3 regions of the Streptomyces sp. NPDC096040 genome follow, and region 1 is predicted to be linked to each of the others. Evidence: predicted binding sites of a transcription regulator. Region 1 holds the regulator's gene; each other region holds the start of a gene.
The links. The regulator HrcA, encoded in region 1, represses chaperone genes, less so after heat shock. The targets are predictions, from matches to a motif close to TTNGCACTCNGNNNNNCNGAGTGCNAA.
Positions count from the first base shown of each region.

Region 1 (7,792 bases):
TGTCGTAAAGGTCAGGACCAGCGGCCGCTGAGGCCCAGCAGCAGGGCCGCGGCCGCGGTGCCGGCGGTCGATGTGCGCATCACGGTAGGCCCCAGGGTGTAGGCCCTCGCACCCGCCTCCTCGAACAGCGCCACCTCGTCCCGGGCGACGCCCCCTTCGGGCCCGACGACCAGTACGATCTCGCCCCCGGCGGGCAACCGGGCCTCGGCGAGCGGCTCACTGCCGTGCTCGAAGTCGGAATGGAGTACGGCGGCCAGGTCGGCTTCGGCGAGAAGTGCGGCAACCTGCTTGGTGGTCGCCGCGTCCGCGATCGTCGGGAAGCGCACCCGGCGGGACTGCTTGCCGGCCTCGCGGGCGGTGGCCCGCCACTTCGCGAGCGACTTCAGGCCCCGGTCGCCCTTCCACTGTGTGATGCATCGGGCGGCCTGCCAGGGCACGATCGCGTCGACGCCGACCTCGGTCATGGTCTCCACCGCGACCTCGCCGCGGTCGCCCTTGGGGAGGGCCTGGACGACGGTGATGCGGGGGCTCGGCTCGGGTTCCTCGACGACGCTCTCCAGGTCCGTCACCACCAGCCGGTCCTTGCCCTCGGCGGCCCTGACGACGCCCTCGCTCCAGCGTCCGCGCCCGTCGGTGAGGATGACGTCCTCACCGGGCTGCAGCCGCTTCACGGACACGGCGTGCCGGCCCTCGGGCCCGTCCAGGACGACCTCGCCACCGGAGAGGTCGGGCACCACGAGCGGGTCGAGCACGAACACCGGGGCGGTCATCGCATGTCCCCCCTGTCGCCCCCGTCGCCCTGGGCCTTGGTCCGGGTCTGGTTCTGGGTCTGCGCCCTGGTCGACAACGCTGTCGACGCGGCGGCGAGTTCCTCCGCGAGGGTCTCCACCAGCTGTCCGGCGGGCAGCGGGCGGGCCATCCGGTGGCCCTGCCCGGCCCACAGGGCCATGCCCTGCGCGTCCCCGGCCTTGGCGGCGGCCTTGCGCAGCGGGGAGGTGAGGTGGTGGACCTCCGGGTAGGCGGCGGGCGCGTACGGGCCGTGCTCGCGCATGAAGCGGTTGACCAGGCCGCGGGCGGGCCGCCCGGAGAACGCCCGGGTCAGCGCGGTCCGGGTGAACAGCGGGTCGGTCAGTGCCTGCTTGTGGATGTCGGCGGCGCCGGACTCCGGGGTGGCCAGGAAGGCGGTGCCCAGCTGGGCGGCGCTCGCTCCCGCGGCGAGCGCGGCGGCGATCTGGCTGCCGCGCATGATGCCGCCCGCGGCGACGACCGGGATGCTCACGGTCTCGCGTATCCGGGCGACCAGCGACAGCAGGCCGATCCCGGAGTCGTCGTTCTCCGGCACGTCCCGGTGGGTGCCCTGGTGTCCCCCGGCCTCCACGCCCTGCGCGATCACCGCGTCGGCACCGGCCCGCTCGACGGCGAGGGCCTCCTCGGCGGTGGTGGCGGTGACGAGGGTGAGGGTTCCCGTCCGGCGGAGCGCGTCCAGTGCCTCGCGGCTCGGCACACCGAAGTGGAAGGAGACCACGGCCACCGGGTTGTCGAGGAGTACGGCGAGCTTCGCGTCGTACCCGTCGTCCCGGCCGCTGTCCGGGTCGCCGAGCTCGGTCTCGTACCAGGCGGCGTCACCGGCCAGCTGATGCGCGTAGATCTCCACCGCGCCTGACTCGGCGTATTCCGGCTGGGGCATGAAGAGGTTCACGCCGAAGGGGCGGCCGGTCAGCGACCGCAGCTGCTTGATCTCCTGGTACATCCCGTCGGCGGTCTTGTACCCGGCGGCCAGGAACCCCAGCCCGCCCGCCTCGGACACGGCGGCGGCGAGTTGCGGCACGGAGACCCCGCCCGCCATGGGGGCCTGCACGATCGGAAGTGGGAAGAGATCGGTCAGTGCGGAGGACATGACGGCATGTTGTCACGTCCTCCGAACAAGACCGAATCGGGCCGCCCCTTTGGCACATGCCAGATATTTCCGGGCCGAAGGGGGCGGGGCTCCTTCCCGGCGAGCCGTCAACGCCCGTTGAACGCGTCCTTCAGCCGGCTGAACAGACCCTGCTGACCCGGCTGGAACTGCCCCGTCGGCCGCTCCTCGCCGCGCAGCTTCGCCAGCTCCCGCAGCAGCCGCTCCTGCTCGGGGTCGAGCTTGGTCGGGGTCGTCACCTCGACGTGGACGATCAGGTCGCCCCGGCCGCCGCCGCGCAGATGCGTGACACCGCGCCCGTGCAGCGGGATCGACTGCCCGGACTGGGTACCGGGACGGATGTCGACCTCCTCCATCCCGTCCAGCGTCTCCAGCGGCACCTTCGTACCGAGCGACGCCGCCGTCATCGGGATGGTCACCGTGCAGTGCAGATCGTCGCCACGCCGCTGGAAGGTCGAGTGCGGCAGTTCGTGGATCTCGACGTACAGGTCACCGGCGGGACCGCCGCCCGGCCCGACCTCGCCCTCGCCGGCGAGCTGGATCCGGGTGCCGTTGTCGACGCCGGCCGGGATCTTCACGGTCAGCGTCCGCCGCGACCGCACCCGCCCGTCACCGGCGCACTCGGGACACGGCGTCGGCACGACCGTACCGAAGCCCTGGCACTGCGGGCAGGGACGGGAGGTCATGACCTGACCCAGGAAGGACCGGGTGACCTGCGAGACCTCACCACGGCCGCGGCACATGTCACACGTCTGGGCGGAGGTGCCCGGCGCCGCGCCCTCACCGTTGCAGGTGTTGCAGACGATCGCCGTGTCGACCTGGATGTCCTTGGTCGTACCGAAGGCCGCCTCGTCGAGCTCGACCTCGATCCGGATCATGGCGTCCTGGCCGCGGCGGGTCCTGGACCTCGGCCCGCGCTGCGACGCGGTACCGAAGAACGCGTCCATGATGTCGGAGAAGTTCCCGAAACCACCGGCCCCGAAGCCGCCCGCACCCGCGCCGCCGCTCTGCGAGAGCGGGTCGCCGCCGAGGTCGTAGACCTGCTTCTTCTGCGGGTCCGAGAGCACCTCGTAGGCGGCGTTGATCTCCTTGAACCGCTCCTGGGTCTTCGGATCCGGGTTGACGTCCGGGTGCAGCTCGCGCGCGAGCCGGCGGAAGGCCTTCTTGATCTCTTCCTGCGACGCGTCGCGGCGCACGCCGAGAACGGCGTAGTAGTCCGTGGCCACTTACGACTCCGCCAGGATCTGTCCGACGTACCGTGCCACCGCTCGTACCGCTCCCATCGTTCCCGGGTAATCCATGCGGGTCGGTCCGACCACGCCGAGTTTGGCGACTGCCTCGCCGCCCGAACCGTAGCCGACCGACACCACGGACGTTGAGTTGAGTCCCTCGTAGGCGTTCTCGTGACCGATGCGTACGGTCATGCCCGAATCTCCCGCCTCGCCAAGGAGTTTGAGGAGGACGACATGCTCCTCCAGGGCCTCCAGGACGGGCCGGATCATGAGGGGAAAGTCATGTCCGAAGCGGGTGAGATTGGCGGTGCCGCCGATCATCAGCCGCTCCTCGTTCTCCTCGACGAGCGTCTCCAGCAGGGTGGAGAGCACCGCCGAGACCGTGCCGCGGTCCTCGGCCTCGAAGGCGTCCGGCAGGTCCTCCACCAGCCGGGGCACATCCGAGAACCGGCGGCCCGCGACCCGGCTGTTGAGCCGTGCCCGCAGATCCGCCAGGGACATCTCACCGAAGGGCGCCGGACAGTCGACCATCCGCTGCTCGACCCGCCCGGTGTCGGTGATCAGCACCAGCATCAGCCGGGCCGGCGCGAGCGAGAGCAGCTCCACATGCCGCACGGTGGACCGTGTCAGCGACGGATACTGCACGACCGCGACCTGCCGCGTCAGCTGCGCCAGCAGCCGCACCGTCCGCGCCACGACGTCGTCGAGGTCGACGGCGCCGTCGAGGAAGTTCTGGATGGCCCGCCGCTCGGGCGCGCTCATCGGCTTGACCCCGGCCAGCTTGTCGACGAACAGCCGATAGCCCTTGTCGGTGGGGATCCGCCCGGCGCTGGTGTGCGGCTGGGCGATGTACCCCTCGTCCTCCAGGGCGGCCATGTCGTTACGCACGGTCGCCGGGGAGACCCCGAGGTTGTGGCGCTCGGTCAGCGCCTTCGACCCCACCGGCTCCTCGGTGCCGACATAGTCCTGGACGATGGCGCGCAATACCTGAAGCCTGCGTTCACTCAGCATCCAGCGCCACACCTCCAGAAAGTCGTCCCCGCGGCCTTTCGGGTCTTTCGCCTGGCACTCTGCGAGCCCGAGTGCCAGCATCCCCGGCCCAGTGTACGGCCGTCGGGTACTGACTGGGCAAGGTCGGTGAGTACCCATGGCGTTCTACGGCTAGCGTCGCGGCATGACGGTGACTTGGGAAGAGCTCGGCTGGGAGCGGGTGGCCGAGAGGGTCGGCCGGTGCCGGCTGCCGGGCTGGGACTGCACGGCCGGGCTGGTCCTCGGGGCGGGCCCGGTCCTGATGGTGGACGCCGGGTCGAGCCTGGCGGAGGGCGCGCGGTTGCGGATCGAGGCGCAGGAACTGGCCGGACGCCGTGTGACCCATCTCGCGCTCACCCACCCCCACTTCGATCATGTCTTCGGCACCGCGGCGTTCGCGGGCACGGAGATCTACGCGGCGGTCGGCATGGACGCCGTTGTCTCCCACGACCGCGAGGAACTCCGCCTGGACGCGATCCGCAACGGCCTTGCGGCCCCGGAGGCCGAGGAGGCCGCGGACGCGCTGCCCCTGCCCCGCCGTCCGGTCTCCGGCGAGTGGACCCTCGACCTGGGCGACGGCCGCCAGGCCCTGCTGGCCAACGTGGGCCCCGGCCACACCGCCCACGACCTCGCCGTCCTCGTCCCGGGCGACCCGGAGGTGGTGTTCTGCGGCGACCTGGTGGAGGAGTCCGGCGACCCCCAGGCCGGCCCCGACGCCGTACCGTCCCGCTGGCCGGCCGCCCTGGACCGGCTCCTCTCCCTCGGCGGCGAGAACGCCCTGTACGTGCCCGGTCACGGAGCGGTGGTGGACGCGGCGTTCGTACGACGGCAGCGCGACGCCCTGGCCGCCCGCTTCGGCGTGTCGTGACCACGCCGCCCCGGCTTCTCCTATCGTCATCCGAATGCGCCAGTACTCCGCCGACCTGACCCCGCCGTGGAAGAAGCCGAAACCGGCACCGGAGGTGGCCGCCGAACCCGGCCTGGTGGTCGAGGAACCCGGCACCGGCTTCTGCGGCGCGGTGATCCGCTGCGAGGCGGGCACGGTCACGTTGGAGGACCGCTTCGGCAAACACCGCGTCTTCCCACTGGAGCCGCGGGGCTTTCTCCTGGAGGGCCGGGTGGTCACCCTCGTACGCCCCACGTCGGCCGCCCCCGTACGCCCCACCCGCACCGCGTCGGGCTCGGTCGCCGTCCCCCACGCACGCGCACGCGTGGCCCGCGCGGGCCGCATCTACGTCGAGGGCCGCCATGACGCGGAGCTGGTCGAGAAGGTCTGGGGCGACGACCTGCGCATCGAGGGCGTGGTCGTGGAGTACCTGGGGGGCGTGGACGACCTGCCGTCGATCGTGGCCGAATTCGCACCGGGCCCGGACGCCCGCCTCGGCGTCCTGGTGGACCACCTGCTCCCCGGCACGAAGGAGTGGCGCATCGCCCAGTCGGTCACCAGCGAACACGCCCTGGTCGTCGGCCACCCCTACATCGACATCTGGGAGGCGGTGAAGCCCGCCGCCGTGGGCATCGAGGCATGGCCGCGCGTCCCGCACGGCCAGGACTGGAAGACGGGCGTGTGCCGGGCCCTCGGCTGGCCCTCGGACAACACGGGCGCGGTGTGGCAGGCGATCCTGGCGCGGGTGGGGTCCTACAGGGACCTGGAGCCGGAGCTTCTGGGGCGAGTGGAGGAACTGATCGATTTCGTGACAGCTCCGTAGCCGAGCCGCAGGCAGGGGTGCCTCCCCAGCGCCCGGCCCCCAGGGGTGCCCGGCCCTCAGTCCACCAGGTCCCGCACCACCGCATCCGCCAGCAACCGCCCCCGCAGCGTCAGCACGGCCCGCCCCTCCCCGTACGCGCCGGTCTCCAGCAGCCCCTCCCCCAGCGCCCGCCGCGAGGCCGCCAGCCCCTGCTCCTTCAGCAGCGGCAAGGGCACCCCCTCGCGCAGCCGCAGCTCCAGCAGGATCCGCTCCACCCGCCGGTCCTCGTCCGTCAGGACCTCACGCCCGGCCCCCGGCGACCGTCCCGCCGCCAGCGCCGCCGCGTACGCCCCCGGATGCTTGACGTTCCACCAGCGCACACCGCCCACGTGCGCGTGCGCGCCCGGTCCCGCGCCCCACCAGTCGGCGCCCCGCCAGTACAGCTCGTTGTGCAGGCAGCGGGCGGCCTCCGAGGTCGCCCAGTTGGACACCTCGTACCAGTCGAAGCCCGCCGCGGACAGCATCTCCTCGGCGATCAGATAGCGGTCCGCGTGGACGTCGTCGTCGGTCATCGGGACCTCGCCCCGGCGGATCCGGCGGGCCAGCTGCGTGCCCTCCTCGACGATCAGCGCATACGCCGACACATGGTCCGGCCCGGCGCCGACGGCGGCGTCCAGCGAGGCCCGCCAGTCGTCGTCGGACTCGCCCGGGGTGCCGTAGATCAGATCGAGGTTGACGTGCTCGAAGCCGGCCGCGCGGGCCTCCGCGACGCACGCCTCCGGACGGCCGGGCGTGTGTGTGCGGTCCAGGACGCGCAGCACATGCTGCCGGGCGCTCTGCATGCCGAAGGAGACCCGGTTGAAGCCGCCCTCGCGCAGGGCCGCCAGATACGCGGGGTCGACGGACTCAGGGTTCGCCTCCGTGGTGACCTCCGCGTCGGCGGCCAGACCGAACTCGTCGCGGATCGCGCGCAGCATCCGTACGAGATCACCGGCGGCCAGCAGCGTCGGCGTACCCCCGCCCACGAACACCGTACGGACCTCGCGCGGATCGTCGCCGAGGACCTTCCGCGCCAGCCGGATCTCGTCGACCAGCGTGTCCGCGTAGTTGTCGCGGGAGGCGAGGACACCGCCGGTGCCGCGCAGCTCGGTCGCCGTGTAGGTGTTGAAGTCGCAGTAGCCGCAGCGGGTCGCGCAGTAGGGGACGTGCAGATAGAACCCGAGGGGGCGGTCGGCGGCACCGGCCAGCGCGTGCGGCGGGAGCGCGCCGTCGTCGGGGACCGGCTCGCCGTCGGGAAGGGCGGAAGGCATGTCCCCCATTGTCCCGTACGCCTGTCCCGTACGACGCCGGTCACTCCGCCTGGAGGACCAGCAGCGCCAGATCGTCCTCCGGCGGCCCGCCGCCGAACTCGTGGACGAGCCGTCTGATGCGCTCGGAAATCAGCTCGGCGCTCAGGCCCGCGCAGCCCGCCAGCGCCCGCGCGAGCCCGTCGCCGTCGTCGAACTGCCGGGAGCCCGAGCGGCGCTCGGTGACCCCGTCGGTCACGCACAGCAGGCTGTCGCCGGGCCCGAGCTCGATGGTCTCGCTGGTGTACGTCTCGTCCTCCACGACCCCCAGCAGGGTCTGCGGCCGGGCGGCGGTGCGGACCTCGCCGTCGGGGCCCAGGAGCAGCGGCAGCGGATGCCCCGCGGAGGCGAGGGTGCAGCGGACGCCGCCCCCTTCGAGGGGGGTGAGTTCGCCGTAGAGGAGGGAGAGGAAACGGGTCTGCGGGCCGTCGCCGGGCGGTACGGCGCGGCCGCCGGCGGCGACCAGGGCGCGGGCGGCGGCGTCGGCGGCCTCGGTGGCGTCGTCGAGGAGGAGCTGGTTCAGCCGGTCGAGGACGTCGGCGACCCGGTACCCCTCACGGGCGAGCAGACGCAGCCAGGGCC
Region 1 is NZ_JBEOTA010000001.1:383,528-391,319, forward strand. It holds gene ABTY98_RS01745 (16S rRNA (uracil(1498)-N(3))-methyltransferase) at 12-770, opposite strand; gene ABTY98_RS01750 (nitronate monooxygenase) at 767-1,897, opposite strand; gene dnaJ (molecular chaperone DnaJ) at 2,005-3,141, opposite strand; gene hrcA (heat-inducible transcriptional repressor HrcA) at 3,142-4,158, opposite strand; gene ABTY98_RS01765 (MBL fold metallo-hydrolase) at 4,322-5,044, shown strand; gene ABTY98_RS01770 (DUF3097 domain-containing protein) at 5,079-5,885, shown strand; gene hemW (radical SAM family heme chaperone HemW) at 5,942-7,174, opposite strand; gene ABTY98_RS01780 (SpoIIE family protein phosphatase) at 7,215-7,792, opposite strand, start outside.

Region 2 (7,792 bases), on a different contig from region 1:
GCGCGGCCCTGCGGGCCGCCTCGATCGCCCAGGACAGGGGCGGTGAGTAGGCCTCCGGGTCGAAGACGCGGCCGCGACCGCCGCGCCGGGCCGGGTCGACGAACACGGCGTCGAAGCCGTCCGTGTCCACCTCCGTCACGTCCGCCTCCCGTACCTCGATCAGGCCGGCGAGCCCCAGCGCGTCGGCGTTCGCCCGCGCCGCGGCCGCCGTCACCGGGTCCCGGTCCACGGCCAGCACCCGGATCCCCGCCCGTGCGAGGGCGATCGCGTCGCCCCCGATCCCGCAGCACAGGTCGGCGACCGAGGTCACCCCGAGCGCCTTCAGCCGCTGAGCCCGGTACGAGGCGACGCTCGCCCGCGTCGACTGCTCGACCCCGTTCGGCGTGAAGAACATGCGGTCCGCGTCCGCGTCCCCGAACTTCGCCGCCGCCCGCTGCCGCAGCCGGGCCTGGGCGAGCGCCGCCGACACCAGCTCGGCGGGGTGCTCGCGGCGCAACCGGGTGGCCACGGCGAGTTCGTCGGCGGGCGCGGTGCCGCGCACCTCGGCGAGGAGGGCGCGGCCTTCGGGGCTGAGGAGGGGGGCGAGGAGGTCGTTCACCGGGTCATTGTCGGCCAGTCGGTGGATGGTTCGCCTCCGGCGGCGGTGTCGGCGCCGGTTCCGGGGCCGGGCCTGGAAGGATCCGACGCCATGCGAGTAGTCGTACAAAATGACAAAAAAGGGTTGAAGGTGGGCATGACGGGCCTGCTGGCCGTGGCCGCCCTGATGTCCGGCTGCGCGGGGCCGGACTCCGGCTCCACCGCCCCTCCCGCCGCCGGCCAGCAGCCGCACCGGGCGGCGGCCCCCGCCCCCGGCTCCCACGCGGCCCTGGTCGCCGCCGCCAGGCGCTGGGGCCTGGACGCGGTCCCGCTGCGGCCCCCGGCCCCGCCGAAGGTGAAGCCGAGGATCACCGCGCGCGACGGCTTCGAGGTGGACGGGCAGGAGGAGGACGACCTCCCCCCGGTCTTCACCACGATCCCGACCAAGCAACGGGTCGTCTTCCTCACCATCGACGACGGCTGGAACAAGGACCCCCGGTTCCTCCGGATGATGAGCGACCTGCGAATCCCCTACACCGCGTTCCTCAGCAACTACCTGATCAAGGACGACTACGGCTTCTTCCGCACGATGCAGTCCGAGGGCCACACCCTCAACAACCACACCCTGACCCACCCCTATCTGCCGGGCCTGTCCTACGACGAGCAGAAGGACGAGATCTGCGGCATGCAGGCGATCATGAAGAAGCAGTTCGGCAAGGCGCCGACGGTCTTCCGGCCGCCCTACGGCAACTACAACGGCGACACCCTGCGCGCCGCCAAGGCCTGCGGCATCAAGTACGCGCCGATCTGGGACGAGGAGGTGTTCGTCGACCACTGGGAGTACCGCGAGTGGGACCGCGGCCTGCACCCCGGTGACATCGTGCTCACGCACTTCCGCGGTCGGGACGACTGGGACGGCACGATGATCGACGACATGCGGCGCTTTCTGAACAAGGTCACGCGCGAGGGCTATGCGGTGGCGCGCCTGGAGGACTACCTGTGAGCCGGCCGAGGGCGACGGCCGCGCTGCTGGCCGCCGCCCTCCTCCTGTCGGGCTGCGCCCAGTCCGTCGACCCGATCGAACGACTGGGCAAGAAGGCGGCCGACCGGGTACGACCGCACGGCCCGGCCGCCGAACAGCCGTACCGCCACTGGGGCCTGAACGCGCCCCTGCTCCCGGCGCCGCACCCCCCATCCCACCCGCTCTCCCTCCGTGCGACCCTCCCCCCGGTCGTCGACCACATCCCCACCGCCGACAAGGTCGTCTTCCTCACCTACGACGACGGCGCCGAGAAGGACCCCCGGTTCGTGGACATGGTCCGGGAACTGCGGCTCCCGGTGACCATGTTCCTCACGGACAGCGTCGTCGGCCCCGGCTACGGCCACTTCGCCCGCCTCCAGGAGGTCGGTGCGAGCGTCCAGAACCACACCCTCGACCACCCGGCCATGTCCGGCCTGCCGTACGCCGGCCAGCGCGCCGAGATCTGCGGCCAGCAGGACAAACTGAAGTCCCGCTTCGGCATCCGCCCCCGCCTCTTCAGCCCGCCCTACGGCAGGTACGACACCACCACCCTCCGCGCGGCGGCCGACTGCGGAGTGACGGCGGTGGTCCTGTGGCGCGCGGCGATGACCCCGGACGGCATCACCTACCGAAACGGCGAGAAGCAACTCCTCCCCGGCGACATCGTCCTGGTCGGCCTGGACGAGGCCACCGGCCCGACCCTGAGAGAACGCACGGCCCGCCTCCTCCGCCGCGTCCAGAAGAGCGGCCTGACGGTGGGCCGCCTGGAGGACTACCTGTAGCCGAAGGCCGACCGGACCGGGAACCAGCGCGCCGGCCGTTCGGGAGCGGCAGCCCCGCGGGGGCGGTCACCGGCTCCGGGCAACCATTTTCCACGCCGCGCCGCGGGTAATTGGCACTCCGCTTGACCGAGTGCTAATCGCGGTCATAGTCTCGGGTCTGGCACTCACCACAGGAGAGTGCCAACAACGCGACGGGCAGGTCCGGCACCCGCGACGACGGATCCACCTGGTCGCCACCTCAGACAGTTAACCCCGTGAGATCTCCGAAGGGGGAGGTCGGATCGTGACGACCACCAGCTCCAAGGTTGCCATCAAGCCGCTTGAGGACCGCATCGTGGTCCAGCCGCTCGACGCAGAGCAGACCACCGCCTCTGGCCTGGTCATCCCGGACACCGCGAAGGAGAAGCCCCAGGAGGGCGCCGTCCTCGCCGTGGGTCCGGGCCGTTTCGAGAACGGCGAGCGCCTGCCGCTCGACGTCAAGGTCGGCGACATCGTGCTGTACAGCAAGTACGGCGGCACCGAGGTGAAGTACAACGGCGACGAGTACCTCGTCCTCTCGGCTCGCGACGTGCTCGCGATCATCGAGAAGTAGTTCACCCGAAGCACAATCTGCTTTGAGCTGCGCCCCTGGCCCCCGCGATCTTATGAAGCCGGGCGTCGGGGGCGCGGTTCGTTTCACTCACGTTTTCCGAGAGGGCTGAACCGCTCCCATGGCGAAGATCCTGAAGTTCGACGAGGACGCCCGTCGCGCCCTTGAGCGCGGCGTCAACAAGCTTGCCGACACCGTCAAGGTGACGATCGGCCCCAAGGGCCGCAACGTCGTCATCGACAAGAAGTTCGGCGCCCCCACCATCACCAACGACGGTGTCACGATCGCCCGCGAGGTCGAGATCGAGGACCCGTACGAGAACCTCGGCGCCCAGTTGGTGAAGGAGGTGGCGACCAAGACCAACGACATCGCGGGTGACGGTACGACCACCGCCACCGTGCTGGCCCAGGCGCTCGTCCGCGAGGGCCTCAAGAACGTCGCCGCCGGCGCCTCCCCGGCCGCCCTGAAGAAGGGCATCGACGCCGCGGTCGCCGCAGTCTCCGAGGAACTCCTCGCGTCGGCCCGCCCGATCGACGAGAAGTCCGACATCGCCGCCGTCGCCGCGCTGTCCGCCCAGGACCAGCAGGTCGGCGAGCTCATCGCCGAGGCGATGGACAAGGTCGGCAAGGACGGTGTCATCACCGTCGAGGAGTCCAACACCTTCGGTCTGGAGCTGGACTTCACCGAGGGCATGGCCTTCGACAAGGGCTACCTGTCGCCGTACTTCGTGACGGACCAGGAGCGCATGGAGGCCGTCCTGGAGGACCCCTACATCCTCATCAACCAGGGCAAGATCTCCTCCATCGCGGACCTGCTCCCGCTGCTCGAGAAGATCATCCAGACCAACTCGTCCAAGCCGCTGCTGATCATCGCCGAGGACGTCGAGGGCGAGGCCCTCTCCACCCTCGTCGTCAACAAGATCCGCGGCACCTTCAACGCGGTCGCGGTCAAGGCCCCCGGCTTCGGCGACCGCCGCAAGGCGATGCTGGAGGACCTGGCGATCCTCACCGGCGCCACGGTCATCTCCGAGGAGGTCGGTCTCAAGCTCGACCAGGTCGGCCTGGACGTACTGGGCTCCGCCCGCCGTGTCACGGTCACCAAGGACGACACCACGGTCGTCGACGGCGCCGGTGACTCCGGTGCCGTCACCGGTCGCGTCGCCCAGATCAAGGCCGAGATCGAGAACACCGACTCCGACTGGGACCGCGAGAAGCTCCAGGAGCGCCTCGCGAAGCTGGCCGGCGGCGTGTGCGTGATCAAGGTCGGCGCCGCCACCGAGGTGGAGCTGAAGGAGAAGAAGCACCGTCTGGAGGACGCCATCTCCGCGACCCGCGCCGCGGTCGAGGAGGGCATCGTCTCCGGCGGTGGCTCCGCGCTCGTCCACGCCGCGAAGGTCCTCGAGGGCGGCCTCGGCAAGACCGGCGACGAGGCCACCGGTGTCGCCGTGGTCCGCCGCGCGGTCGTCGAGCCGCTGCGCTGGATCGCCGAGAACGCCGGCCTGGAGGGCTACGTCATCACCTCCAAGGTCGCCGAGCTCGAGAAGGGCCAGGGCTTCAACGCCGCGACCGGCGAGTACGGCGACCTGGTGAAGGCCGGCGTCATCGACCCGGTCAAGGTCACCCGCTCCGCCCTGGAGAACGCCGCCTCCATCGCCTCCCTGCTCCTGACGACCGAGACCCTGGTCGTCGAGAAGAAGGAAGAGGAAGAGCCGGCGGCCGCTGGTCACTCCCACGGCCACTCCCACTGAGGCACGCCGGCAACGCCGGTAAGCAGGAGGGTGCTTTGCCCCGCCGCTCTGCGGCGGGGCAAAGCACCCTCACAGCGCTGCTGGGGCGTGTCCGGGACCCAGCAGCCCTGTGAGGGTGGGCGGTGATCCGGACGGTTCCGAAGGACGCCGTGGTCATGCCCTTGGGGAGCGTCTCGCCCGCCGTCAGGTGTCCTGCCACACCAGGAACCGGACGGGCCCCGCGAGCGCGACCAGCGCCCCCCTCCTTGTCTGCCATCCGCGCGGCGAGAGTGGCCTGAGCAGGCCGCTGCGGCAGTGCCTCCGCGAACTTCAGGCCACGCACGGCACCGGCGTCCACCTCGGGCAGTGTCAGGCCTGCCCCCGCATCCGCCACCGCCGCCCGCCACGATTGAGGGGACTGCGGAGCGTTCGCACACGGTAGCCGTGGAAACTGCACCAGGTGTCACCATGGTTCACGACCCGGCCGGGGTGCCCCTTCAGTTCCAGCAGATAGAGGCCGCCAGGCACGGCGATCAGCACATCGCACTCGTTGGTCCGGCCGGATGCTGCGGTGAACTGGAACGTCGCCCATGGTCGAGCCCCTTCTGTTCCCAGCGAAACCCGGATCGCCGCGGTTGGAACCAACGTTCCCGCGGGGCGGGAGCCGTCGGCTTGGGGGGCAGCGGGCACCGAGCACCTCCGGAACGGCGGACCTTCTGGCAGCGTTCCCGCGACCGTTGGCTGAGGGAAGGAATACGACGGGTGCTGATGCTCCTGCTCGGAGACCAGCGACAGAAGAAGCCCCCGTCCCCGGTCGTCCGCCGGGAACGGGGGCTTCGCCCCTCGCGGGTACTTCGATCGTCTGCCTAGTTCTCCAGCTCGTCCAGCGCTCCGAGCCGGTCCATCAGCCCGAGCCGGTCGTACTGCCACCAGGCCTCGGCGATCTTCCCGTCGCCGTCGAAGCGGTGGATCGTCGTCCCGGTCGTGGTGGCCTGCCGTCCGGTGTTCGGCAGCCCCAGGAACTCCGCCTTCTGCACCCCCGTCCAGGTCCATCTGGTGCACACCCGGTCGCCCTGGGCGATCTGGTCCTCGACGAGGAACGTGAAGTCGAAGGCGGCCCGCCACATCCCGATCTCGCGCCGTATCGCGTCCATGCCGATGGTGGCCTGCTCGTTGCCCGGATCGTGGTCGTGGCAGTCCTCGGCGATCAGGCCGTCCAGCGGAGCCAGCGGGCCAGGCGCGGCGATCGTCTCGAAGAACCGCCGCGCGGTGTCGGCGTAGAACCGCTCGTCGCGTTCCACGTCCAGATCGGTGAACGTCGGCATACCGTCGCAGAGGGCCAGCATCTCGTGGAGGACCTGGTCGGTCTCCGGCAGGTTCGAGTTCCGCATCGCCTCCTCGTACGACGGGAACTCCACGATCTCGACGACGTGCGACGCGTCGGAGCGGTCCTTTCCGACCACCGCGTGCGTCGCCGTCCGCTTTCCCTTGGTCTGCTCGACCCACCTGTCCATCAGCCGGTCCATCTCGTCCAGCCGGCTGGTCCTGCACTCGATGAGCTGTACGAACGTCATGCCGCCGCCTCCGGCCCCCCTGGGTCCGGTACCGTCACGCCCATTTTCCCACCGGGGGAAGCGGCACCACAGCCGTCACTGCGGCCCGTACCTGCGTCCCGTCTTCGAGCTGATGCCGCCCACCAGCCCGCGCGGGGCCACCTTCGCCAGGCCCGTCAGCACCTTGTAGCGGGGATCCGGGATCGACAGCGTCTTCCCACGCGCGAGGTCGGCGAGCGCCGCCGCGACCAGCTTGTCGGCGTCCAGCCACATCCAGTCCGGGATGTTGTCCGTGCCCATCCCGGCCCGCTGGTGGAACTCGGTGCGGACGAAACCGGGCGCCAGCGCCATGAGACGGACGCCGGTCCCGGCCAGATCGCGCGCCGCCCCCTGGGTGAACTGCACGACCCACGCCTTCGACGCGCCGTAGGTGCCCCGGGGCACGAAGGCCGCCACCGAGGCCACGTTGACGACACCGCCGCGCCCGCGCTCCCGCATCGCCTCGGCCGCCGCCGAGGTCAGCCGCAGCACAGCCTCGCAGTGGACCTTGAGCATCCTCAGCTCGTCGGCCATCGAGACGTCCAGATAGCGGCCCTTGTTGCCGAAGCCGGCGTTGTTGATCAGCAGGTCGACCGGGTTCTTGCGGTCGCCGAGGCGGGCGGCGACCGACTCGATGCCGGTGTCCTCGGCGAGGTCGGCGGTGAGCACCTCCGCCTCGATGCCGTGCCGGTCGTGCAACTCGGTCGCCTGCTCGCGCAGCCGTTTGGTGTCCCGCGCCACCAGGACGAGGTTGTGCCCGTCAGCCGCCAGGCGCCGCGCGAACGCGGCGCCGATCCCCGCGGTCGATCCCGTAATCAGAGCCGTTGTCATGGCCCAAGGGTAGTTACCCGGACTGACAGCGTCCGCTGCGTGCACCAGCTCTCCCCAAGCGTGCGCACCAGCTCTCCGGAAGGGTGAAGCGCCGGTGAACGGCTCGCGGGTGACGGCCGTTCAGTCCTGCCGCGCCGCCACGTACTTCCGGGCCTGCGCCAGCGCCTCCGGGTGCAGCGCCTCGCCCGCCGCCAGAATCCGCGGCAGCAGCTCCCGCTCGGTGGTGACCGCGCGGAACTGCATCGCCGCCGTCACCCCGTGCGCCGGCCGGTGCACGATCTCGATCGGGTCACCGGCCCTGATCTCACCCGGTTCGATCACCCGGAGGTAGGCACCGGTCGCACCCTTCCGCGTGAACCTCTTCACCCATCCCCGCTCGCCCAGATGGCCCTGAAAGGTGCGGCACGGGATGCGCCCGGAGGTGACCTCCAGTACGACCCCGGAACCGATCCGCCAGCGCTCGCCGATCAGCGCATCCGACACGTTCAGCCCGTTTGTCGTGAGGTTCTCACCGAAACAGCCGTTCGGCAGCGGCTGGCCGAGCTCCTTCTCCCAGACGTCGAGGTCCTCGCGCGCGTAGGCGTACACCGCCTGGTCGTCGCCGCCGTGGTGGCGCAGCTCGCACACCGCGTCCCCGGCGAGACCGCTGCCCGCGACCCCCTTCGGCCCGGGCGC
Region 2 is NZ_JBEOTA010000017.1:107,653-115,444, reverse strand. It holds gene ABTY98_RS24150 (THUMP-like domain-containing protein) at 1-598, opposite strand, end outside; gene ABTY98_RS24145 (polysaccharide deacetylase family protein) at 734-1,579, shown strand; gene ABTY98_RS24140 (polysaccharide deacetylase family protein) at 1,576-2,379, shown strand; gene groES (co-chaperone GroES) at 2,663-2,971, shown strand; gene groL (chaperonin GroEL) at 3,090-4,715, shown strand; gene ABTY98_RS24125 (ester cyclase) at 5,561-6,268, opposite strand; gene ABTY98_RS24120 (SDR family NAD(P)-dependent oxidoreductase) at 6,344-7,117, opposite strand; gene ABTY98_RS24115 (MOSC domain-containing protein) at 7,238-7,792, opposite strand, start outside.
Region 2: the regulator HrcA is predicted to act here: its motif matches at 2,490-2,516, upstream of groES (co-chaperone GroES).

Region 3 (7,792 bases), on a different contig from region 1:
GAGTTCACCGACTACGAGGTGCTCCGGGTCTGGGGCACTCCCCTGCACGTGGACATCGAGCCCCTCGGCAACATCTGACCCGCGGCCCCGCCCGGATCAGTCGAGCAGCGGGGAGGGGGTGAATTCGTAGCCCTCCCAGAGCTTCCTGCTCCGCTCCTCCGGGTACGGCGTCACCGTCGGTGCCGTGTCCATGATCTGGGTGGGGCGGTCCTGGACGTCGAAGGCCGGCCAGCCCGGGTCTCCCGTCCTCGCGAACGCCGTCCACGCCGTGCGGAAACGGGTGGAGAGGGCCTCCGCCTCGGGGGTGACGCCCGTGCCCGCCCAGAGGAGGTTGGCGAGGTCCGCCTCGAACGTGCCGAAGAGCAGCGGGATGTCCAGGCCGTGGCAGGCGCCCAGCAGCCCGCCGTTGCCCGGGGCGCCCCAGGTCAGTTCGTACAGGTGCGCCCGGCCGCCGCCCGCGGTCTGTGCTTCCGCCAGGCGCAGCGACGGTATGCCGAAGAGCCAGTCGGTCTGTACCCGTTCGTACAGGTCGCCCGCCGACGCCTCCGGGAAGGCCGCGCGGTAGGCCTGCACCCCCGTTTCGCCGCCCGGTGCGAACAGGCGCAGGGCGCCGGTCGCCTGCTCCTCCGTGATCTTGCCGTACATCCCGCCCATGACCAGGAAGAGGCGGTACTCGTCGCGGTTGTGGCCGACGAGGAGGTCCACGTCCCGGGCGGACCCGGAGGCCAGCGCCTGCCAGGGGGTGGTGGGCAGCACCTCGCCGTCGACCACCGGGGAGAACGGTGTCATGGTCGGCGCGATCTGGCCCCAACGGCCCATGTACTGGGGCATCTTGACGCCCAGCGCCTGCCCCACGTCCGGCAGTCGGCGCGGGTCGGTCGTCGCGAGGTCGGCCAGCGTGGGGCGCAGGCCGGCCTCCGCCGCGAGGGCCTGCGCGATGTCCGCGGCCAGTTCGGTGGAGAAGAACGTGCCCGGGACGCTCTGGGCGATCGCCCGCCGGAACAGGCCGCGCGCCCTCGGCATCGCCAGCAGCGAGGCCACCGACCCGCCGCCCGCCGACTCCCCGAAGACCGTCACCTGGTCGGGGTCGCCGCCGAAGGCCTCGATGTTCTCCCGCACCCACTCCAGCGCCGCCACCTGGTCAAGGAGGCCCCGGTTGGCGGGCGCTCCCTCGATCTGGGCGAAACCCTCCATGCCGACGCGGTAGTTGAGGGAGACCACGACCACGTCGCCGTCGCGGGCGATGTGCTGGGCGTCGTAGCCGGGGCTGCCTGAGTGGCCCAGTTTGTAGGCGCCGCCGTAGATCCACACCATCACCGGGCGGTGGGCGGCCGGGTCCGGGTCGGGTGTCCATACGTTGACCGTCAGCCAGTCGTCGCCCTCGGGTGCCTCCAGCACGCCCGTGCGCCCCTGGATGCCCAGGTCCTGCGGGGGCGGCGGGCCGAAGGCGTACGCCTCACGCGTCCCGTCCCACGCGCGTGCCGGGCGCGGCGCCGCGAACCTCGCCTCCCCCACGGGGGGTTCGGCGAACGGTATGCCCCGAAAAACCGCCAGCCCGTCCTCCCGCAACCCACGCACGGCACCGGCGCCGGTACGAACCACCGGCCCCTCGGTCAGGGGGGCCGGCTCCTGGGGCACACTCGTCGTCATGATCGCTCACTTTCGACAGCTGATGGCTGCCAGGTCTTCACGGTCGGTCAGTGATGGAACGTCCGACAGTTCGCGCGAGTGCCGAACACCCGTCACCCGATCGGGTGAAAGCGGCCCCGTCTCGGGAGAAGCGGCGTTCGGCGACGAACGCCCCGGTCTCCGCCTCGTCGATCTCGTACACCGTCTCATGGGCCCGCGGATCCCGCGCGGCTCGTTCTTCGGAGCGGACATCCTGTCGTTGGTGCCGCGGGCCGTGGGGTGATCATGACTGTCTCCGAGGACACCGGCGCCATGTGGGCCGCACTGCTGATGCTCTCGGCGCTGCCCGCGGTGGGGTACGCGCTCGTCACCCGGCTCACCGGGCGGGGTCGCAAGGGGGGCGCCCCCCGGCGGCCGGGGCAGGATCCGCTCGCCCTGGCCGGTGGGGGTGCGGCGGTCGCGGGCCAGGTGCCGGCCGCGGTCACCGTGGTCGAGGGCTGGGACGGGCTGTCCACGCTGCTGTCGGCGGAGGTCGCCGGCGGCTGCTGACGCCAGCGCCCTCGTCTACGCGTACGACGCCTTCACGGGCGGAGCCGACCGTGACGCGCGGGTGCCGCGTTCCGCGCGCGGGCTCCGCCCCGCGCAGTTGCTGCTCCTGCCGTACGCGTTCGCCCTCGGGTTCTTCTGGCTGGTCGCCGGATGAACCCGAGGGCGAAGGGGGTGGGTCAGCTCAGGCTCTTCAGCGACGCCGCGTCGTACGCCTTCAGCTCGCCCGTGCGGCCGGCCAGCACCTTCGCCGCCCACTCCGGGTCCTGGAGGAGGGCGCGGCCGACGGCGACCATGTCGTACTCCTCGCGCTCCAGGCTGTCGAGAAGGTCGTCGAGGCCCTTGACCGAGGAGCCCTCGCCCCGGAACGCGCCGAGGAACTCGCCGTCGAGGCCGACCGAGCCGACGGTGATGGTCGGCTTTCCGGTGAGCTTCTTGGTCCAGCCGGCCAGGTTGAGGTCGGAGCCCTCGAACTCGGGGAGCCAGTAGCGCCGGGTTGAGGCGTGGAAGACGTCGACACCGGCCGCCGCCAGCGGGGTGAGGATCGCCTCCAGTTCCTCCGGGGTCTCGGCGAGACGGGCGTCGTAGTTGTCCGACTTCCACTGCGAGTAACGGAAGATCACGGGGAAGTCCGGGGAGACCGACGCGCGTACGGCGGCCACGAGCTCCGCCGCGAACCTGGTACGGGCGACCGGGTCACCGCCGTAGGCGTCGGTACGGCGGTTGGTGCCCGCCCACAGGAACTGGTCGAGGAGGTAGCCGTGGGCGCCGTGCAGCTCGACCCCGTCGAAGCCGATGCGCTCGGCGGCGGCCGCTGCCTCGGCGAACGCCCGGATGACGTCGTCCAGGTCCTGCGGGCTCATCGCCTTGCCCTCGCCCTCGGTGCCGTCCAGACGGATGCCGGAGGGGCCGACGGCGGGGGCGTCCGCGAACGGCGGCTGGCCCTGCTTGCGCACCATGCCGATGTGCCACAGCTGCGGGACGATCGTGCCGCCGGCCGCGTGCACCCCCTCGGCGACCTTCGCCCAGCCCGCCAGCTGCTCCTCGCCGTGGAACCGCGGGATACTGCTGCTCTGCCCGGCCGAGTCATGCCCGACGTACGTACCCTCGGTGACGATCAGACCGACACCGGCGGCGGCCCGGCGGGCGTAGTACGAGACCACGTCCTCGCCGGGGACACCGCCCGGGCTGAACTGGCGGGTCATCGGCGCCATCACGATCCGGTTGGGGACCGTGAGCCCGTTCAGGGCGATCGGACGGGAGAGGATCTCGGCCGCGCGGGAGGCGGAGGTGGTGGTGACGGTCACGTGGGGGGCTCCTCGTGAATAGGTCGTAGACCGGACGGTATGTGCACATGCATTAAGTGCACCCGTAGGTGAACGATCGAGGCGACCCCCCGCATTCCGCGATCCGGCGACCGATCCCTGTGATCCGCCGCACGCCCCCCAGCGCGTACCTTGCTTCGGGACCGGCGAAAACGCCCGAGGGCGGCACCCCCTGTCGAACAGGGGGTGCCGCCCTCGGTCAGGACGGGCGATCGACCAGGGGTCGATCAGAAGTCCATGTCACCGCCCGGCATGCCGCCCGGAGCGGCCGCGGAGGCCTTCTCCGGCTTGTCGGCGATGACGGCCTCGGTGGTGAGGAACAGCGCGGCGATGGAGGCCGCGTTCTGCAGGGCGGAGCGGGTCACCTTCGCCGGGTCGATGATGCCCTCGGCGATCATGTCGACGTACTCACCGGTCGCGGCGTTCAGACCGTGGCCGACGGGCAGGTTGCGCACCTTCTCGACGATGACGCCACCCTCGAGACCACCGTTGACGGCGATCTGCTTGAGCGGGGCCTCCAGCGCGAGCTTCACGGCGTTGGCGCCGGTCAGCTCGTCACCCTCCAGGTCCAGCTTCTCGAAGACCGAGGAGGCCTGGATGAGGGCCACGCCACCACCGGCGACGATGCCCTCCTCGACGGCCGCCTTGGCGTTGCGCACGGCGTCCTCGATGCGGTGCTTGCGCTCCTTGAGCTCGACCTCGGTCGCGGCACCGGCCTTGATGACGGCGACGCCACCGGCGAGCTTGGCCAGGCGCTCCTGGAGCTTCTCGCGGTCGTAGTCCGAGTCGGACTGCTCGATCTCGGCGCGGATCTGGTTGACCCGGCCCTGGACCTGCTCGGTGGAGCCGGCACCGTCGACGATGGTCGTCTCGTCCTTGGTGATGACCACCTTGCGGGCGCGGCCCAGCAGGTCGAGGGTCGTGTTCTCCAGCTTGAGACCGACCTCCTCGGAGATGACCTCGCCACCGGTGAGGATGGCGATGTCGTTCAGCATCGCCTTGCGGCGGTCGCCGAAGCCCGGGGCCTTGACCGCGACGGACTTGAAGGTGCCGCGGATCTTGTTGACGACCAGGGTCGACAGGGCCTCGCCCTCGACGTCCTCGGCGATGATCAGCAGCGGCTTGCCCGACTGCATGACCTTCTCCAGGAGCGGGAGCAGGTCCTTGACCGAGGAGATCTTGGAGTTGGCGATCAGGATGTACGGGTCGTCGAGGACGGCCTCCATACGCTCCATGTCGGTGGCGAAGTACGCCGAGATGTAGCCCTTGTCGAAGCGCATACCCTCGGTGAGCTCCAGCTCCAGACCGAAGGTCTGGGACTCCTCGACGGTGATGACGCCTTCCTTGCCGACCTTGTCCATGGCCTCGGCGATGAGCTCGCCGATCTGGGTGTCGGCGGCGGAGATGGAGGCCGTGGAGGCGATCTGCTCCTTGGTCTCGACGTCCTTCGCCTGCTCGAGCAGGGCACCGGAGACGGCCTCGACGGCCTTCTCGATACCGCGCTTCAGGGCCATCGGGTTGGCGCCGGCGGCGACGTTGCGAAGGCCTTCCTTGACCAGGGCCTGGGCGAGGACGGTCGCGGTGGTCGTACCGTCACCGGCGACGTCGTCCGTCTTCTTGGCGACTTCCTTGACGAGCTCGGCGCCGATCTTCTCGTACGGGTCCTCCAGCTCGATCTCCTTGGCGATGGACACACCATCGTTGGTGATCGTGGGGGCGCCCCACTTCTTCTCAAGGACGACGTTGCGGCCCTTGGGGCCGAGGGTGACCTTGACGGCGTCGGCGAGCTGGTTCATACCGCGCTCAAGGCCGCGCCGCGCCTCCTCGTCGAACGCGATGATCTTGGCCATGTGAAGTGGTCCCTCCAGGACTGGGGGTGAGTCTTCGGACCGCGCCCGCGCCCGCGACGGACGGCTCGCCGACCCGTGGGTTCCTTGCCCCACCCGGCCTGCGGGCCTCACCGACCCGGTCCATCTTTGTCACTCTCACCTTCAGAGTGCTAACGCCAATGATTAGCACTCGCCCATGCCGAGTGCAAGCGCCTCCCGCGGACTGGGCCGCGCCCCGGCCCCTCACCGGGCCGCGCCCGCGGGTGCGTCAGCGGGTGCGTCCCGGGTGCGTCCCGGGTGCATCCGCGCGTGCGTCCGCAGGGGTGCGCCGGCACGCTCGCCCCGGGCATGCCGAAGGGCTCGTAACCCATGACTCCCCATGGGATACGAGCCCTCCGACAAAGAGAGAAGAACGACGCTGTCAGTCGGCGCGTGCTTCAGCTGGTCGCGAGCCGGACCATGTCCGCCTGCGGCCCCTTCTGGCCCTGCGAGATCTCGAAATCGACCCGCTGACCTTCCTCCAGGGTGCGGTAGCCGTCCATCTGGATCGCACTGTAGTGGACGAAAACATCCGCACCACCGTCGACCGCGATGAAGCCGTACCCCTTCTCCGCGTTGAACCACTTGACGGTGCCCTGAGCCATGCCTAACTCCCCTATTACTGGCCCTTGCACAGATCCACACTTCGCGGATCCGGGTCAGACCTCACCCCCCACAGGTTGGGGGCGTGCGCCGGAACGCGTCGACCGCGGCTGAATGTATCTGTCCAACTGCCGTCTGCAACAGGTCAATCGGACGAGAATTCTGGACGGGAAGGGTCCGGAATGTAGCAAGAATTCGGCTGAATTCAGGGCAAGTCGGGCCCCATAAAAGCCGCAAAAGCCGCATATAACCCGCACAGTTTGGCTACTTCTTGTGGGGTCAGCGGTATCGAATACGGGGCCCCCGACCCGGAGATCAGGACCGCGTTCCCCAACTGTACCGCGCTCAACCACACAGAATTGCCCCCTCCGCTTCACTCACGGAGGGGGCAATCGGATGAACAGTCGGTGATGGGTATTACCGAAGGTAATGTTCGGTCATACGGCCATCACGTCAGCCAGGTCAGCGGGGCCGCCGTGGCGGTCGCCGGGGTCAGCCGCCGGCGACGGCCGGGATGATGGAGACGCCGGCGCCGTCCGGAGTGGCCGTCTCCAGGCCCTGCTCGAACCGCACATCGTCGTCATTGACGTACACATTCACGAACCGGCGCAGCTTGCCCTGGTCGTCGAGAACGCGGGCGGCGATCCCGGTGTGGTTCTTCTCCAGGTCCGAGATGACCTCGCCGAGGGTGGCCCCTTCGGCACTGACCTCGGCCTGACCACCGGTGTAGGTGCGCAGGATGGTGGGAATGCGAACAGTGATACTCACGTGGAAACCTCCGATCGGGGGCAACGCCCTGGTTTTCTACGGCTGACTCAGGCGAGCCCGGCCTCACGGAAAGACTCGAGATTCGGGCGGATGGTCGCCGTGAGCCCGGTCCCCGCCACCGCGTCCAGCGTCTTCAGTCCATCACCCGTGTTGAGTACGACGACCGACTTCGCCGGGTCGATCAGCCCGTTCTCGATGAGCTTCTTGGTGACTCCGACCGTGACCCCGCCGGCGGTCTCGGCGAAGATGCCCTCGGTCCGCGCGAGCAGCTTGATCGCGTCGACGACCTGCTCGTCGGTGACGTCCTCCACCGCACCGCCGGTACGGCGCGCGATGTCGAGGACGTACGGCCCGTCGGCCGGGTTGCCGATGGCGAGGGACTTGGCGATGGTGTTCGGCTTCTGCGGCCGCACGACGTCATGGCCCGCCTTGTAGGCCACCGACACCGGCGAGCACCCCTCGGCCTGCGCACCGAAGATCTTGTACGGCTTGTCCTCGACGAGCCCGAGCTTGATCAGCTCCTGCAGACCCTTGTCGATCTTCGTGAGCTGCGAGCCGGAGGCGATCGGGACGACCAGCTGGTCCGGGATCCGCCAGCCGAGCTGCTCGCAGATCTCGTACGCCAGGGTCTTTGAGCCCTCCGCGTAGTACGGCCGCAGGTTGACGTTGACGAAGCCCCAGCCCTCGCCTGCCGAGTCGCCGATCAGCTCGGAGCAGAAACGGTTCACGTCGTCGTAGTTGCCCTCGATGCCGACGAGCTCGCCGCCGTAGATCGCGGCCATGACGATCTTGCCCTGCTCCAGGTCGTGCGGGATGAACACGCAGGAGCGGAAGCCGGCCCGGGCGGCGGCGGCACCGACCGCGCCGGCGAGGTTGCCGGTGGAGGAGCAGGAGAGCGTGGTGTAGCCGAAGGCGCGCGCGGCCTCGACGGCCTGGGCGACGACACGGTCCTTGAAGGAGTGCGTCGGGTTGCCGGAGTCGTCCTTGACGTACAGACCTCCGGTGACGCCCAGTTCCCTGGCCAGGTTGTCGGCCTGGACGAGCTTGGTCCAC
Region 3 is NZ_JBEOTA010000020.1:96,535-104,326, forward strand. It holds gene ABTY98_RS26730 (hypothetical protein) at 1-78, shown strand, start outside; gene ABTY98_RS26735 (carboxylesterase/lipase family protein) at 97-1,650, opposite strand; gene ABTY98_RS26740 (hypothetical protein) at 1,915-2,178, shown strand; gene ABTY98_RS26745 (NADH:flavin oxidoreductase) at 2,355-3,482, opposite strand; gene groL (chaperonin GroEL) at 3,728-5,350, opposite strand; gene ABTY98_RS26755 (cold-shock protein) at 5,767-5,973, opposite strand; gene ABTY98_RS26760 (ubiquitin-like small modifier protein 1) at 6,464-6,739, opposite strand; gene thrC (threonine synthase) at 6,787-7,792, opposite strand, start outside.
Region 3: the regulator HrcA is predicted to act here: its motif matches at 5,513-5,539, upstream of groL (chaperonin GroEL).